Regions from separate parts of the Streptomyces sp. NPDC048481 genome, predicted to be linked through region 2. Evidence: riboswitches for the same ligand, from Rfam matches in the RefSeq annotation. Region 2 holds a riboswitch; the other holds the start of a gene.

Region 1 (7,349 bases), on a different contig from region 2:
CAGCGACACGGGCGCGTACGCCGTCGGCTGGCGCTTCGGCAGGACCAAGCTGGCCCCGCGCATCAGCCCGGGCAAGACCCGCGAGGGCCTGCTCGGCGCGGTCTCGTTCGCGATGGCGGCCGGCGCGCTGTGCATGCAGTTCCTCATCGACGACGGCACCTGGTGGCAGGGCCTGGTGCTCGGGTTCGCCGTCGCCGCCAGCGCCACCCTCGGCGACCTCGGCGAATCCATGATCAAGCGGGACCTGGGCATCAAGGACATGGGCACGCTGCTCCCGGGCCACGGCGGCATCATGGACCGACTGGACTCCCTGCTGCCGACGGCGCCCGTCGTCTGGCTCCTGCTCGTGCTGTTCGTGGGGTCGGGCTGACCGTACGACCGCACCGGCCTTTGCGGGCCCCCTTCCCGACCGTCCGGGCAGGGGGCCCGCCGTCGTGGTCGCGAGGACGTCGTGGTCGCGGAGACGGCCCGGTGGGACGATCCTGGAGAGGGCGGCACACGGGGGCGCCCGGCAGAGTCAGCAAAAAGGGGGGATCGCCCTGAAAGGGGGCGGGCTGTATGTCCGACTTCCATGAGTCGATCGAGGTCGACGCCACTCCCGACGACGTGTGGGCTTACGTCATCGACCCCTCCCACCTGCCCGAATGGCAGGCGAGCGCGGTATCGGCGGAGCGTCTCGACCCCGGGCCGACCGCTGTCGGCTCCCGCGTGCGGGTCACCCGGCACATCGGTAGCCGGGAGATGCCGATGACCATGGAGTACACCGAGTACGATCCGCCGCGCGCCTGGTCCATGCAGGGCGTCGACGGCCCCGTACGCGGCCACTTCCACGGCGAGATCCTCCCCGTCGACGAGGGCCGCCGCTCCCGCGTGATCATGGACCTCGACTTCGAGGGCAAGGGGATGGGCAAGCTCCTCGTCCCCCTCGTCGTCCGCCGTCAGGTCCGCAAGGAGTTCCCGGTGAACGAACGGCTCCTGAAGGACCGACTGGAGCACCGCACGGCGTAGCCCGCAGCGCTCGACGAACCGACGGGCCCGCTGCCGGCATGAGCCCCGGCCCGCCCCGGGGCGGGCCCGACACACCCGCCCCGGGGACGCCCCCGACATCGAGGGATGCCGGCGCGCGCCCCGGGAACCCAGGGTGGCCAAACCCGGATGCGAACCGGGGTCCACGCCGTGTGCGAGCGCGGACGGTCCGGCCTCCGCGTCGTACCGGCCCACCCAGCGTCGTACCGGCCCACCCATGACCCTCTGCGTCCCCGATCGAGCTCCGGAGCGGGGCGGGTGACCACCCCCACCCCGCACCCGGCCCGGGCCCCCGGCGATGATCTGCCACACTGGACGTGTTATGCCTGCACCCGGAGAACTCACTTTCGTCGCCCCCCGCGGAGCCAAGAAGCCGCCGCGGCATCTCGCCGACCTCTCGCCCGCCGAGCGTAAGGAGGTCGTGGCGGAGATCGGGGAGAAGCCGTTCCGTGCCAAGCAGCTGGCGCAGCACTACTTCGCCCGGTACGCGCACGACCCGGCGGAGTGGACGGACATCCCGGCCGGCGCGCGCGAGAAGCTGCGCGAGGCGCTGCTGCCGGATCTGATGTCGGTCGTGCGGCACCAGTCGACGGACCAGGGGACCACCCGCAAGACGCTGTGGCGGCTGTTCGACGGCACGCTCGTGGAGTCGGTGCTGATGCGCTACCCGGACCGGGTGACCATGTGCATCAGCTCGCAGGCGGGGTGCGGGATGAACTGCCCGTTCTGCGCCACCGGGCAGGCGGGGCTCGACCGGAACCTGTCCACCGCCGAGATCGTGCACCAGATCGTCGACGGGATGCGGGCGCTGCGCGACGGGGACGTGCCCGGCGGGCCGGCCCGGCTCTCCAACATCGTCTTCATGGGGATGGGCGAGCCGCTCGCCAACTACAAGCGGGTCGTCGGCGCCATCCGCGCGCTGACCGACCCGGCGCCGGACGGGCTCGGGCTGTCGCAGCGCGGGATCACCGTGTCGACGGTCGGGCTGGTGCCGGCCATCCAGCGGTTCTCCGACGAGGGCTTCAAGTGCCGCCTGGCGATCTCCCTGCACGCGCCGGACGACGAACTGCGCGACACCCTCGTCCCCGTGAACACGCGGTGGAAGGTGCGCGAGGTGCTGGACGCCGGGTTCGAGTACACCGCGCGGTCGGGCCGCCGGCTGTCCATCGAGTACGCGCTGATCCGGGACATCAACGACCAGGCGTGGCGTGGTGACCGGCTGGGCCGGCTGCTGCGCGGCAAGCCCGTGCACGTCAACCTGATCCCGCTGAACCCGACTCCGGGCTCGAAGTGGACGGCCTCGCGGCCCGAGGACGAGAAGGCCTTCGTCGAGGCGATCGCCGCGCACGGGGTGCCCGTGACCGTCCGGGACACCCGTGGTCAGGAGATCGACGGGGCGTGCGGTCAGCTCGCGGCCACCGAGCGGTAGTCTGAGGACCGTACGCAACTTCATATTCCGACATCTTCATATTCCGACAGGGGAGCGCCACAGCGCTGAGAGTGCGGCACCCAGGCCCGCAGACCCTCTGAACCTCGCCCAGGTCATTCTGGGTAGGAAGTTCGGTCATCACTCGAGCTGTTGCGCCCTGCCCGGAGTCCGTGCGGACCCGGGCGGGGCCGCGTCTCTTCCTGGTCAACCCCAGGAGGAAAATCCAGTGCAGAACAAGACCTTCGTGGCCGTGGCCGTCGGGCTCGGCCTGGTCGTGTCGCCCGTGCTGTCCGCGTGCGGGTCCACGGACGGCAAGGGCGCCTCGGGCACGACCGGCTCGACGGCCTCGGCGTCCTCGAAGACGGTCACCCTCGTCAGCCACGACTCGTGGGCCGTCTCCAAGAGCGTCCTCGCCGACTTCGAGAAGCGGTCCGGGTACAAGGTGCGGGTCCTCAAGGACGGCGACGCCGGGCAGGCCGTCAACAAGGCGATCCTCACCAAGGACCACCCGCAGGGCGACGTCTTCTTCGGCGTCGACAACACCCTGCTGTCGCGCGCCCTCGACAACGGGCTGTTCCAGTCGTACGAGGCCAAGGGGCTGGCGCGGGTCGACGGCCGGTACCAGCTGGACGCGAAGAAGCACCGGGTCACGCCGGTCGACTTCGGCGACATCTGCGTCAACTACGACAAGGCGTACTTCGCCGCGCACGAGCTGGCGCCGCCCGCCTCCTTCGACGACCTGGTCAAGCCCGCCTACAAGGACCTCCTCGTCACCGAGAACGCCTCCACCTCCTCGCCCGGCCTCGGCTTCCTGCTCGGCACGGCCGCGAAGTACGGCGACGGAGGCTGGGAGGGCTACTGGAAGAAGCTCAAGGCCAACGGCGTCAAGGTGGTCGACGGCTGGGAGCAGGCCTACAACGAGGAGTTCTCCGGCTCCGCCGGGGGCAAGAAGGCGAAGGCGGACCGGCCGCTCGTCGTCTCGTACGCCTCCTCGCCGCCCGCCGAGGTGATCTACGGCGACCCGAAGCCGGCCACCGCGCCGACCGGCGTCGCGACCGGCACCTGCTTCCGGCAGATCGAGTTCGCGGGCCTGCTGAGCAACGCCGGCAACAGCGAGGGCGGCAAGGCGCTGATCGACTTCCTGATCGGCAAGGAGTTCCAGCAGGACATGCCGCTCAACATGTTCGTCTACCCGGTGGCGAAGGACGCGGCCGTGCCCGCCGAGTTCACCCGGTTCGGGCCCGCCGCCAAGGCTCCCGAGACCATGGACCCGGCGAAGATCGCCGACCGTCGCGACCAGTGGGTCAAGTCGTGGACCTCGCTCGTACTGAAGTAGGCCCGCGCAAGGGAGCCGGCCGGCGGGGCGCGGCGGCCCGGCTCGGCCTGCTGACCGTGCCCGTCGCGTTCTTCGCGGTCTTCTTCGCCTGGCCGGTCGCCGCGATCGTCGCGCGGGGACTCCACGTCGACGGGGCGTGGCGCTTCGGGCGGCTGTGGGACGTGCTCGGGCAGTCCGACGTCCGGCACGTGCTGTGGTTCACCACCTGGCAGGCGCTCGCCTCCACCGCGCTCACCCTGCTGGTGGCGCTGCCGGGCGCCTACGTCCTCGCGCGTCTGGACTTCCCGGGCAGGCAGGTGGTGCGCGCCGTCGTCACCGTCCCGTTCGTGCTGCCGACGGTCGTCGTGGGCACGGCCTTCCTCGCGCTCGTCGGGCGCGGCGGGCTGCTCGACGAGCTGTGGGGGGTGCGCCTCGACACCACCGTGTGGGCGATCCTGCTCGCGCACGTCTTCTTCAACTACGCGGTCGTCGTCCGCACGGTGGGCGGGCTGTGGGCGCAGCTGGACCCGCGGCAGGAGGAGGCGGCGCGGATGCTGGGCGCGTCCCGGCTGCGGGCCTGGCGCACGGTGACCCTGCCGGCGCTCGGGCCGGCCGTCGCCGCGGCCGCGCTGATGGTCTTCCTGTTCACCTTCACCTCCTTCGGGGTGGTGCAGATCCTGGGCGGGCCCACCTTCTCCACCCTTGAGGTGGAGATCTACCGGCAGACCTCCGAGATCTTCGACCTGTCCACGGCCGCCGTCCTGACGATCGTGCAGTTCGCGGCCGTCGGCGCGATCCTCGCCGTGCACGCCTGGACGGTGCGCCGGCGGGAGACCTCGCTGCGGCTGGTGGACGCGGCCGGGACGGCGCGCAGGCCGCGCGGGGCCGGGCAGTGGGCGCTGCTCGCCGGGGTGCTCGCGAGCATCGCCGTCCTGCTGGTCCTGCCCCTCGCGGTGCTGGTGCAGCGTTCGCTGGACGCGCCCGGCTTCGCCTACTACCGGGCGCTGACCCGCGACGATGGGAACGTCTTCCTCGTCCCGTCGATCGACGCCGTCGGCAACTCGCTGCGGTACGCGCTCGCCGCGACCGCGATCGCCGTGACCGTGGGCGGCCTCGCCGCGGCCGCGCTCACCCGCAGGGACGCCGGACGGCTCGTCCGGGGCTTCGACGCGCTGCTGATGCTGCCGCTCGGCGTGTCCGCGGTGACCGTCGGCTTCGGGTTCCTCATCGCGCTCGACGAGCCGCCGCTGGACCTGCGCACCACATGGATCCTGGTGCCGCTGGCGCAGGCGCTGGTCGGCGTCCCCTTCGTCGTGCGGACCATGCTGCCGGTGCTGCGGGCGGTGGACCAGCGGCTGCGGGAGGCGGCGGCCGTGCTCGGGGCGTCGCCCTGGCGGGTGTGGCGCGAGGTCGACCTGCCGATGGTGCGGCGGGCCCTGCTGGTCGCGGCCGGGTTCGCGTTCGCGGTGTCGCTGGGGGAGTTCGGGGCGACGGTGTTCATCGCCCGGCCCGACAACCCGACGCTGCCGGTGGCCGTCGCACGGCTGCTCGGCCGGGCCGGGGAACTCAACTACGGCCAGGCGATGGCCCTTTCGACGATTCTGATGGTGGTGTGCGCGGTGGCCCTGCTGGTGCTGGAGCGGCTGCGGACCGACCGGGCGGGGGAGTTCTGATGCGAGCGCTCGAACTGGAGCGGGCCACCGTGCGGTTCGGCGGCCGGGCCGTGCTGGACGCCGTCGATCTGGCCGTCGCCGAGCACGAGGTGGTGTGCGTGCTCGGGCCCAGCGGCAGCGGCAAGTCGACGCTGCTGCGGGCCGTGGCCGGTCTTCAGCCCCTGGACGCCGGGCGGGTCTCGCTCGACGGGCGCGACCAGGCCGGGGTGCCCGCGCACCGGCGCGAGCTCGGGCTGATGTTCCAGGACCACCAGCTGTTCCCGCAGCGCGACGTCGGCGGCAACGTGGCCTTCGGCCTGCGGATGCAGGGCATGCCCCGGGCCCGGCAGGGCGAGCGGGTGGCGGAGCTGCTCGAACTCGTCGGGCTGCCGGGCGCGGCGAGGCGGGCCGTGGCCTCGCTCTCCGGCGGCGAGCAGCAGCGGGTGGCGCTGGCCCGGGCCCTCGCGCCGCGCCCCCGGCTGCTGATGCTCGACGAGCCGCTCGGCCAGCTCGACCGGTCGCTGCGCGAGCGGCTTGTCGTCGAACTGCGTGAGCTGTTCGACCGGTTGGGCACCACCGTGCTGGCCGTCACCCACGACCAGGGCGAGGCGTTCGCGCTGGCCGACCGGGTCGTGGTGATGCGGGACGGCCGGATCGCCCAGTCCGGGACGCCGCTCGACGTCTGGCAGCGGCCGGCGGACGCGTTCGTGGCCCGGTTCCTCGGCTTCGACAACGTCGTGGAGGCCACCGTGACCGGCGAGGTCGCGGTCACGCCGTGGGGCAAGACGCAGGTGGCGGCAGGGTCCGCCCAGGGGGCGCGCACCCTGCTGGTGCGGCCGGCGGGCGTGCTCCTGGGCGACGCGGACGACGGGCTGCGCTGCACGGTCGCCGCCCGCACCTTCCGGGGCACGCACGTCGCCCTGCACCTCCAGCCGGAGGGCGCGCCGAGACTGGAGGCGGCGTGCGCGCTGCGCGACGCCCCCGAGGTCGGCAGCACGGTGGGGGTGTCCTTCGACCCGGCCGAGACCGTGGTGCTGGACTGAGGCGCCCCGGCCGAGACCGTGGTGCCGGACTGAGCCGCCGGGCCGAAACCCGGATGCCGTGCTCAACCGACGGCGCCTAGGGTGCTCGCTGTGACTGTTCTCGCGCATGACCGGTATTGTGACGAAATCGCCCTTCAGGTGGATGAGTTGCGGGCGGTGGTGACCTCCGGGGCGGATCTAACGGCGACCGTGCCGACCTGCCCCGACTGGTCGCTGGAGCAGCTCGTGCGGCACATGGGCGGCGCCCTGCGCTGGGTGGACGCGCTGGTGCGGACGCGGGCGCGGGAGAACGTCCCGGACGAGCGGATCCCGCTGCTCGGCGGACCTGACCGCGAGGGCGATCCGGCGGCGCTCGACGCCTGGCTCGCGCGGAGCGGGGAACTGGTCGTCGGCGCGCTGCGCGAGGCCGGGCCGGACACGAAGGTGTGGAGCTGGGCCGGAGTGCCCGACAGCGGGTTCTGGGCGCGCCGGATGACCCACGAGATCACCGTGCACCGCGCCGACGCCGCGCTCGCCGCCGGACTGCCCTACGAGGTCGCGCCGGACGTGGCCGCCGACGCCGTGGACGAGTGGCTGCAACTCGTGCGGTGGACGCAGTGCAACGAGCCGCACGCGACGGCCCGGGAACTGCTCCTCGCGGACGGCACCCTCCACCTGCACGCCACGGACGCGCCAGCCGAGCCGGGGGCGGTGCGAGGCGCGACCGGCGAAGGCGCGGCCGGGGCGTGGGGAAGAGTGGTCGAACTCACCGGGCGGGGCGTCGAATGGCGCCCCGGCCACGAGAGGGCGACGGTCACCCTGCGCGGCCCGCTCACCTCCGTGCTGCTCGCCTTCTACGGCCGGCTGCCGCTGGACAGCCCGGAGCTGGAGGTCCTGGGCGAGCG
Region 2 (7,349 bases):
ACGCGCCGCCCGGGAAGCGTGTCGAACCGCTCCAGCACCCCGTAGTTGGACCGCCCGAGCCCCACGAACTGCCAGAAGATGGGTTCCTCGACCGCCGCTCTCAGCTCCCGCTCGATCGCCGCGTCGCGGTACACCCCGCCGTCGGAGAAGAACAGCACCAGGGTCGGAGCATCCGCCGGATTCGCCCGGACGAAGTCTCTGACCTGCGCAATCGCCTTCTGCTCCTCATTCTGGATACCGACCGTACGCATGTCGACCTGCCCCGGTTCCATGCCCTTGCGAGGCTTCTTGGACCGACGGAACAGACTCATCTCACCCACTCGCACATGCAGCCGCAGCCATTCGGGAAGTTCGCCGATCCGCAGGTCGGGGAGTCGGGCCGTCTCACTGGCGAACGTCCAGGCCTGCATCTCCCCGTCGTCGTCGAGTTGCGCCGCCACCGCTGCCATCCGCTCCACGACGTCCGCCACCACGCCCTTGGAATACAGGAACGACATGGACCCCGAGGCGTCGAGAACGAGCAGGATGCGCGCGCTGATGCCGGCCGCTCCGCGTTTGCTCAGACTGACGGCGACCTGCTCCTTGCGCAACGACAGCCGTTTGCGCATGTCGACGGGGAGCCGCTCCTCGCCCTTGGTCAGACGAGGTCCCGAAGCCGAGCCGGGAGCCTGGCCCGGCCGGCCCGGTGGAGGTGCCGCAGGGAGTCCGGCCGGAGACGCATGGCCCGGACCGCCATGTGGCGGTAGGCCCCCAGGAGCGGAACCCGGCTGCCCAGGCCACGCCGACGCAGCGGACGCGGCAGGGGCGACGGGCGGCTTCGGCGGGACGGGTGGGATCGGCGAGGCCGCCGCCACAGTCGTCTCCCCCGGCTCCTCGTCGACGGTGATGCCGAAGTCGGTGGCCAGCCCGGCCAGTCCGGAGGCGTAGCCCTGACCGACCGCCCGGAACTTCCAGCGTCCCTCGCGCAGGTACAACTCGCCGCCGATGAAGGCCGTCTCCGTGTCGGCCTGCATCTCGAAGCGCGCCATCTCGGACTCGGACCGGCCGTCGGCACCGAACACTCGCAGCGTCAGGCCGGTCACCTGCCCGAAGGCGCCACCGTCGGCGGACGCGCACAGCACCACCCGGGTGATCGCGCTCTCCAGCGAGCGGAAGTCGACCTGGACGGCGTCCGTCACGACTCCGGCGTCGCGGCGCTTGCCGAGGTGCCTCACGGCGCCGGACGCGTGGAGCGGCTGGTTGTAGAAGACGAAGTCCCCGTCGTTCCGGACCCGCCCGGCGTCGGTCAGCAGCAGCGCCGAGACGTCGATGTCCGGCCCACCGGCTCCCTCGGCCCAACTGAGTTCGACCCGGACATCCGGTGAGTCGATCGGCAGATTGGCGCCCTTGCTCATGGATCGCGCTGTCATGGGGGCAAGTGTGCCGAGTCGCCGTCCGACTTCAACCGACGGGACGACCCCAATCGAACGGAAGACATCAACCGGCGCGAGGGCTCCAACCGGCTGGACTACTTCAGCCGAACGGACACGACACCCTCCTCCCGGATCGCCGCCTGCCCTGACGGCGCTCGCGGCGGCGCTTCTCCCCCTCCTCTCGCCGACCGTCCCGACGATCTCGGCGAACTCATCGACCTCGGCAGCCTCGGCGAACTCGGCGCATCGGAGTCGCGGATCCGCCGGTACTGACTGCCGGACCCCGCGGCGCCCCTGCGGCCGACCGCCCTTCCACCGGCCCCCACCGGTTCCTCCATCGGTTCCCCCGTCCCCGTCTCCGTCACGTTCCGTCGATACTTGTGAGTTCCGCCAGTCCCCACGGGCGCCGCCCGGACGGTCAACCCGACAGGCAGCGCCGACGGGGGACGGGTTTTCAGTCGGCCAGCGGCAGGTACACCCGATTCCCGCTCGCGGCGAACTCCTTCGACTTCTGCAGCATCCCCTCGGCGATGTCGTCCGCCGAGGCGCCTTCCGTCGCTCCACCGCCGAAGCGCTCGTTGATGCTCTGGCTGATCTTCATCGAGCAGAACTTCGGCCCGCACATCGAGCAGAAATGCGCCGTCTTCGCGGGCTCTGCCGGCAACGTCTCATCGTGGAACTCCCTTGCCGTGTCCGGGTCGAGAGCGAGATTGAACTGGTCTTCCCAGCGGAATTCGAAACGCGCGTCGGACAGCGCGTCGTCCCATTCCTGCGCACCGGGATGACCTTTCGCAAGGTCGGCCGCGTGGGCGGCGATCTTGTAGGTGATGACACCGGTCTTGACGTCGTCCCGGTTGGGCAGCCCCAGGTGTTCCTTGGGGGTCACGTAGCAGAGCATGGCCGTGCCCCACCACGCGATCATCGCGGCGCCGATGCCTGAGGTGATGTGGTCGTACGCGGGCGCGACGTCCGTCGTCAGCGGGCCGAGCGTATAGAACGGAGCTTCATCACAGATCTCCTGCTGAAGGTCGATGTTCTCCTTGATCTTGTGCATCGGGACGTGGCCCGGGCCTTCGATCATCGTCTGTACATGGAAACGCTTGGCGATCGTGTTGAGTTCCCCGAGCGTCCTCAATTCCGCGAACTGGGCTTCGTCGTTGGCATCAGCGATCGAGCCAGGCCGCAGCCCGTCGCCGAGCGAGTAGGTGACGTCATAGGCGGCGAGGATTTCGCAGAGTTCCTCGAAGTTCTCGTACAGGAAAGACTCTTTGTGGTGCGCCAGGCACCAGGCCGCCATGATCGAGCCGCCGCGCGACACGATGCCGGTCTTGCGGTTGGCGGTGAGCGGAACATACGCAAGACGCACGCCTGCGTGGACGGTCATGTAGTCGACGCCCTGTTCGGCCTGCTCCACGACCGTGTCCTTGTAGATCTCCCAGGTCAGCTCCTCGGCGCGCCCGTCGACCTTCTCCAGCGCCTGGTACAGCGGCACGGTGCCGATGGGAACGGGGGAGTTGCGCAGCACCCACTCGCGGGTGGTGTGGATATTGCGTCCCGTGGACAGGTCCATGACCGTGTCGGCACCCCACCGGGTGGCCCAGGTCATCTTCTCGACCTCCTCCTCGATGGAGGACGTCACGGCCGAGTTTCCGATGTTGGCGTTGACCTTGACCAGGAACCTCTTGCCGATGATCATCGGCTCGATCTCCGGGTGATTGACGTTGGCCGGCAGCACGGCACGGCCGGCGGCGATCTCCTCACGGACCGCCTCGGGAGAAACGTTCTCTCGGATGGCAACGAACTCCATCTCGGGGGTGATCTCCCCCCGCCGCGCATACGCGAGCTGGGTGACGGCCTTGCCGTCCCGGCTGCGGCGCGGGAGCCGGGGCCGGCCGGGGAAGACGGCGTCGAGGTTACGCAGACCGCCACGCGGCGAGGTGTGCTTGATGCCGTCGTCCTCGGGGCGGATCGGACGCCCCGCGTACTCCTCGGTGTCTCCACGGGCGATGATCCAGCTCTCACGCAACGGCGAAAGGCCCCTGCGGACGTCGGTCTCGACGAGTGGATCGGTGTACGGGCCTGAGGTGTCGTAGAGCGTGACCGACTTCCCGTTGGTCAGATGCACCTGACGGACCGGTACCCGGAGGTCGGCGCGAGCGCCGTCGACATACCCCTTGTGCCAGCCGATGGACTTCCTGGCCTCCGCGTCGCTCCCGTCGACGGCAGTCGCACCAACCGCATGCGCGTCGAGCGGGCTTTCGGTGGGTGCGTCCGCGTTGAGCGGGCTCTCGTCCGCCGCGTTCTCGCTGGTCGCGTTCTGCACGGAGGCAGGCGTGCGTGCGTCCTTCTTGGTCATGAGACCTACTCCCTACGCCGGCATTACCCGGTAACAGGTTCGGCGGTCGACGCAGCGGCTACCGTCCACCGACGTTTCATGTGAAACATCCCTCGACGTGAGGGACGTTCCACGTGAAACATCGCGAAGACGGAGGTCAGCGCCCTCTCAGCCCGGTGCTCCGAGCTCCCGCGTGTGCAAAAGTGCCTCCACGCTAGCGTCAATCCGGGCGCGGTGAACAGAGGGCCCCCGTCGTTCTTGCGATGATCGGTCGGTGACCACTCCACCCCCTCCCCCGTTCCCGTCCGAGCCGCACGGTCGTCCAGGCGCCGGAAACGGCCCAGCCGACAGCCCTGGCGGTGTCTCCGGGGACGGTCAGAAAAGTCCTCAGGACGTCAACCGCGGTGGCAGTGGCACTGGTGACGGCTTTGGGCAGCCTCACCACCCCGGGCGTGCTCAGGGGCAGGGGCCCGGCCAGGAGCCGGGGTACGCGGGAGGGCTGGGCGGCCTGAGGCGCGCCCGGACGCCGGGCGGTCAGGGGCCTGACGCCGGCCCTGGCAGGAACCCGGGCACGGCGCAGGACCGCAGGGGTGGCTACGAGGGCGGTTACGCGTACGGGTACGGGAGCGATGCGGGCGGCAACGGCCTCCATGAGGGCCGGCCCCGGCACGACGGGGAAGATGAGCAAGGCCATGGTCCCGGACGCGGAACCGGCTCCCACCCCGTTCCAGGTCCTGGCGCCGGCTTCGGCTCGGCCCCGGGCCGGGGCCATGGCCTCGGCCTCGGCCTCGACCCGCAGAGCGGGCACGGGGTGGGGGTCGGCGTCCGTGGACCGGTGTCGGGAGACACGCCGGGGACCGGATCCGCCGACGAACCTGCACCCGCCCGACACGGTGAGCACCAGCTCGGGCAGGGGCACGGGCACGGGCATTCTCATGGTCACAGCCACAGCCACGGTCCGGCCGCTCCCGTCTCCCGGCATCTGCGGAAGGTCATCGCGGCCACCCTCATCCCGTTCGGCGTCGCCGTCCTGGCCGGGCTCGTGGTGCTGTGGCCCGGCGGCGCGCCGGCACACGAACGCACCGGGGTCGGATTCGACCGGCAGACCCAGCAGGCCACGGTCACCGAGGTCGTGAGCGTGAGCTGCGCCTCGGTGAACGCCTCGGGCGCCGCTCCGACGGGTGACACGTCGACGGCCGAGGGCTCTTCGGCGCAGCAGCAGGCGAAGGGCACCTGCAAGAAGGCGACGATCCGGGTGGACACGGGCGACGACAAGGGCCGTACGTTCACGGAGATCGTCCAGCCGGACCAGACCCGGCAGTTGGAGCAGGGCGAGAAGGTCGTGGTCGCCTACGAGCCCTCCGCACCGAAGGACCTGCAGTACTCGGTCACCGACGTGAACCGCCGCATTCCGATGTCCGTGCTGGCCGGCATCTTCGCGATCGCGGTCGTGGTCGTCGGGCGGCTCCGGGGCGTGATGGCTCTGGTCGCGCTGGCCATCAGCTTCCTGGTGCTGAACTTCTTCGTGCTGCCGGCGATCCTGCAGGGCTCGAACCCGTTGGTCGTGGCGGTGGTGGGATCGAGCGCGATCATGTTGATCGCCCTGTACCTGTGTCACGGGCTGTCGGCCCGCACCTCTGTCGCCGTACTCGGCACCCTGGTCTCCCTGCTGCTCATCGGCGTTCTCGGTTCGCTGTTCATCGACTGGGCTGCGCTGACCGGCAACACGGACGACAACACGGGCCTGATCCACGGCCTGTACCCGTCGATCGACATGAGCGGCCTGCTGCTCGCCGGCATCATCATCGGCTCGCTCGGCGTCCTCGACGACGTGACGGTCACCCAGACGTCGGCGGTCTGGGAACTGCACGAGGCCAACCCCTCGATGGGCCGACGAGGGCTCTACCGGGCGGGCATCCGTATCGGCCGCGACCACATCGCTTCGGTCGTCAACACCCTGGTCCTCGCCTACGCCGGCGCCGCCCTGCCGCTGTTGCTGCTGTTCTCGATCGCGCAGAGCAGTGTGGGCGGCGTCGCCAACAGCGAGTTGGTGGCGGAGGAGATCGTCCGGACGCTGGTGGGCTCGATCGGCCTGGTCGCCTCCGTACCGGTCACGACACTGCTGGCCGCCCTCGTGGTCTCCGCCGACCGTCCGGGGACCGACTCGGTGGCCGTGACGGCACCGGCAGCGGCTCGCGCGGGTTCGACGGCTTCTACCGGCCCGGCTGCTCCGTCTGCTCCGTCGGGTCAGGCTGGTGCGACTGCTCAGGCGAGAGCGGCGTCCGGCCTCCTCGCGGGCCGGGGCGGCCGCGGCAGGCGCCGTAAACGCTGACCCGCGCTCCCAACGCCCGACCTCGGCACCCGACCCGTGTGCGTGAGGGTGAGCGGGCGCGCGCCCGTCCGGCCCTCCAGGAAACCGGAGGGCCGGACGGGCCGTCATGCCGGCGGCCGGACGAATGGACGGGCCACTGGGTGGAAGGGCTGCTGAACCGATGGAGAAGCGTTCCTGCGCATGCCCGCCTTGTGACGAAGCGTTACGCCACAGCTGGTCACCGGCCGTCAACCCGCGCTCTGCTCCTCCGCGAGGATGCGGTCCAGCGCCTCGTCCAGATGTGCGTCGAAGTCGGCGAGCGCGCCTTCCTGCCCCAGAGGCACGAGCTTGTCGGTGCGATCGAGGAACGCCACCAAGGGGGCGGCCGAAGAACGGAACACAGCCTGGTCTCCGCAGACCTGAAGCCGGATCAGCACTTCCCCGAGCACATCCGGATCGACGGGCGAGACGCGGACGTCGCCCTCACCGCACGGCCTGCCCACCCCGTCGATGAGCAGCTCCCGACCGAAGGTCCAGGTCACCGGGGCATCACCGGGCAAGTGGAAGGTGAGCCGCACCGCGTAGGGATCGCACGACTCGTAACCCAGCTCGACCGGGATGCGGAACGAGAGCTCCTCGGAGACGAGAAAACTCATCATGACCTCTGCCTGTACTGCCTGCACGGACTCGCGCATCGCCTAACCCCGTCATTTGCCGTCGATTGGCCGGGAATGAACCTTCTGACACTGCAGGCATCTTGCTGAACGTACACAACAGATCACAAGGAGTGAGTTTTCAGATACTGATAGAGATCGCGAGAGACCCCAGCAGCCGTCCGACCTCGTTCTGCAGTTGCCGGGCCGCGGCGTGCAGCCGGTCGGCGTGATGCACGGGGAGTGACATCGCCATCGTCGCGGCCGTGGTGCCCACGGTGATCGGGATGGCGGCGCACACGGTGCCGAGCGCGTACTCCTGTCGTTCGACGACCGGTTCCATACGCGGCATGCGCTCCAGGCGTCGCAGCAGCGTGTGGTTGTCACGCACCGTGTACGGGGTGATCGACTGAGCCGGATAGCGGCCCAGGTGGTCGCGCCGGGCCTCCTCGTCCAGTTGGGAGAGCAGGCACTGGCCGATGGCGTGCGCGTGGCCCGTCTCGCGAAAGTCGGCCCATTCCTCCACCGCCGGGTTGCCCGGGGTGTCGGAGACGCACATGATCTCGATCTCCCCGTCCCGGTACCGCGCGTAGTACACGGGGACACCGATCGAATCGCGCCACTGGGCGAGAGTGTCG

What was found. A riboswitch is a leader RNA that binds a small molecule or an ion and turns the genes downstream of it on or off. The one in region 2 is predicted to bind thiamine pyrophosphate.
Region 1: linked by a shared signal. The riboswitch ahead of ACGFSH_RS25165 (thiamine ABC transporter substrate binding subunit) and the one ahead of thiC (phosphomethylpyrimidine synthase ThiC) in region 2 are both predicted to bind thiamine pyrophosphate.

Annotation. Positions count from the first base shown of each region.
Region 1 is NZ_JBICXC010000009.1:65,487-72,835, reverse strand. Features, by position in the region: gene ACGFSH_RS25180 (phosphatidate cytidylyltransferase) at 1-370, shown strand, start outside; gene ACGFSH_RS25175 (SRPBCC family protein) at 559-1,008, shown strand; gene rlmN (23S rRNA (adenine(2503)-C(2))-methyltransferase RlmN) at 1,349-2,455, shown strand; TPP riboswitch at 2,494-2,602, shown strand; gene ACGFSH_RS25165 (thiamine ABC transporter substrate binding subunit) at 2,682-3,791, shown strand; gene ACGFSH_RS25160 (ABC transporter permease) at 3,767-5,443, shown strand; gene ACGFSH_RS25155 (ABC transporter ATP-binding protein) at 5,443-6,465, shown strand; gene ACGFSH_RS25150 (maleylpyruvate isomerase family mycothiol-dependent enzyme) at 6,556-7,349, shown strand, end outside.
Region 2 is NZ_JBICXC010000003.1:569,453-576,801, reverse strand. Features, by position in the region: gene ACGFSH_RS13275 (VWA domain-containing protein) at 1-1,409, opposite strand, end outside; gene thiC (phosphomethylpyrimidine synthase ThiC) at 1,867-3,768, opposite strand; TPP riboswitch at 3,761-3,950, opposite strand; gene ACGFSH_RS13265 (YibE/F family protein) at 4,583-6,079, shown strand; gene ACGFSH_RS13260 (SsgA family sporulation/cell division regulator) at 6,307-6,753, opposite strand; gene ACGFSH_RS13255 (IclR family transcriptional regulator) at 6,854-7,349, opposite strand, start outside.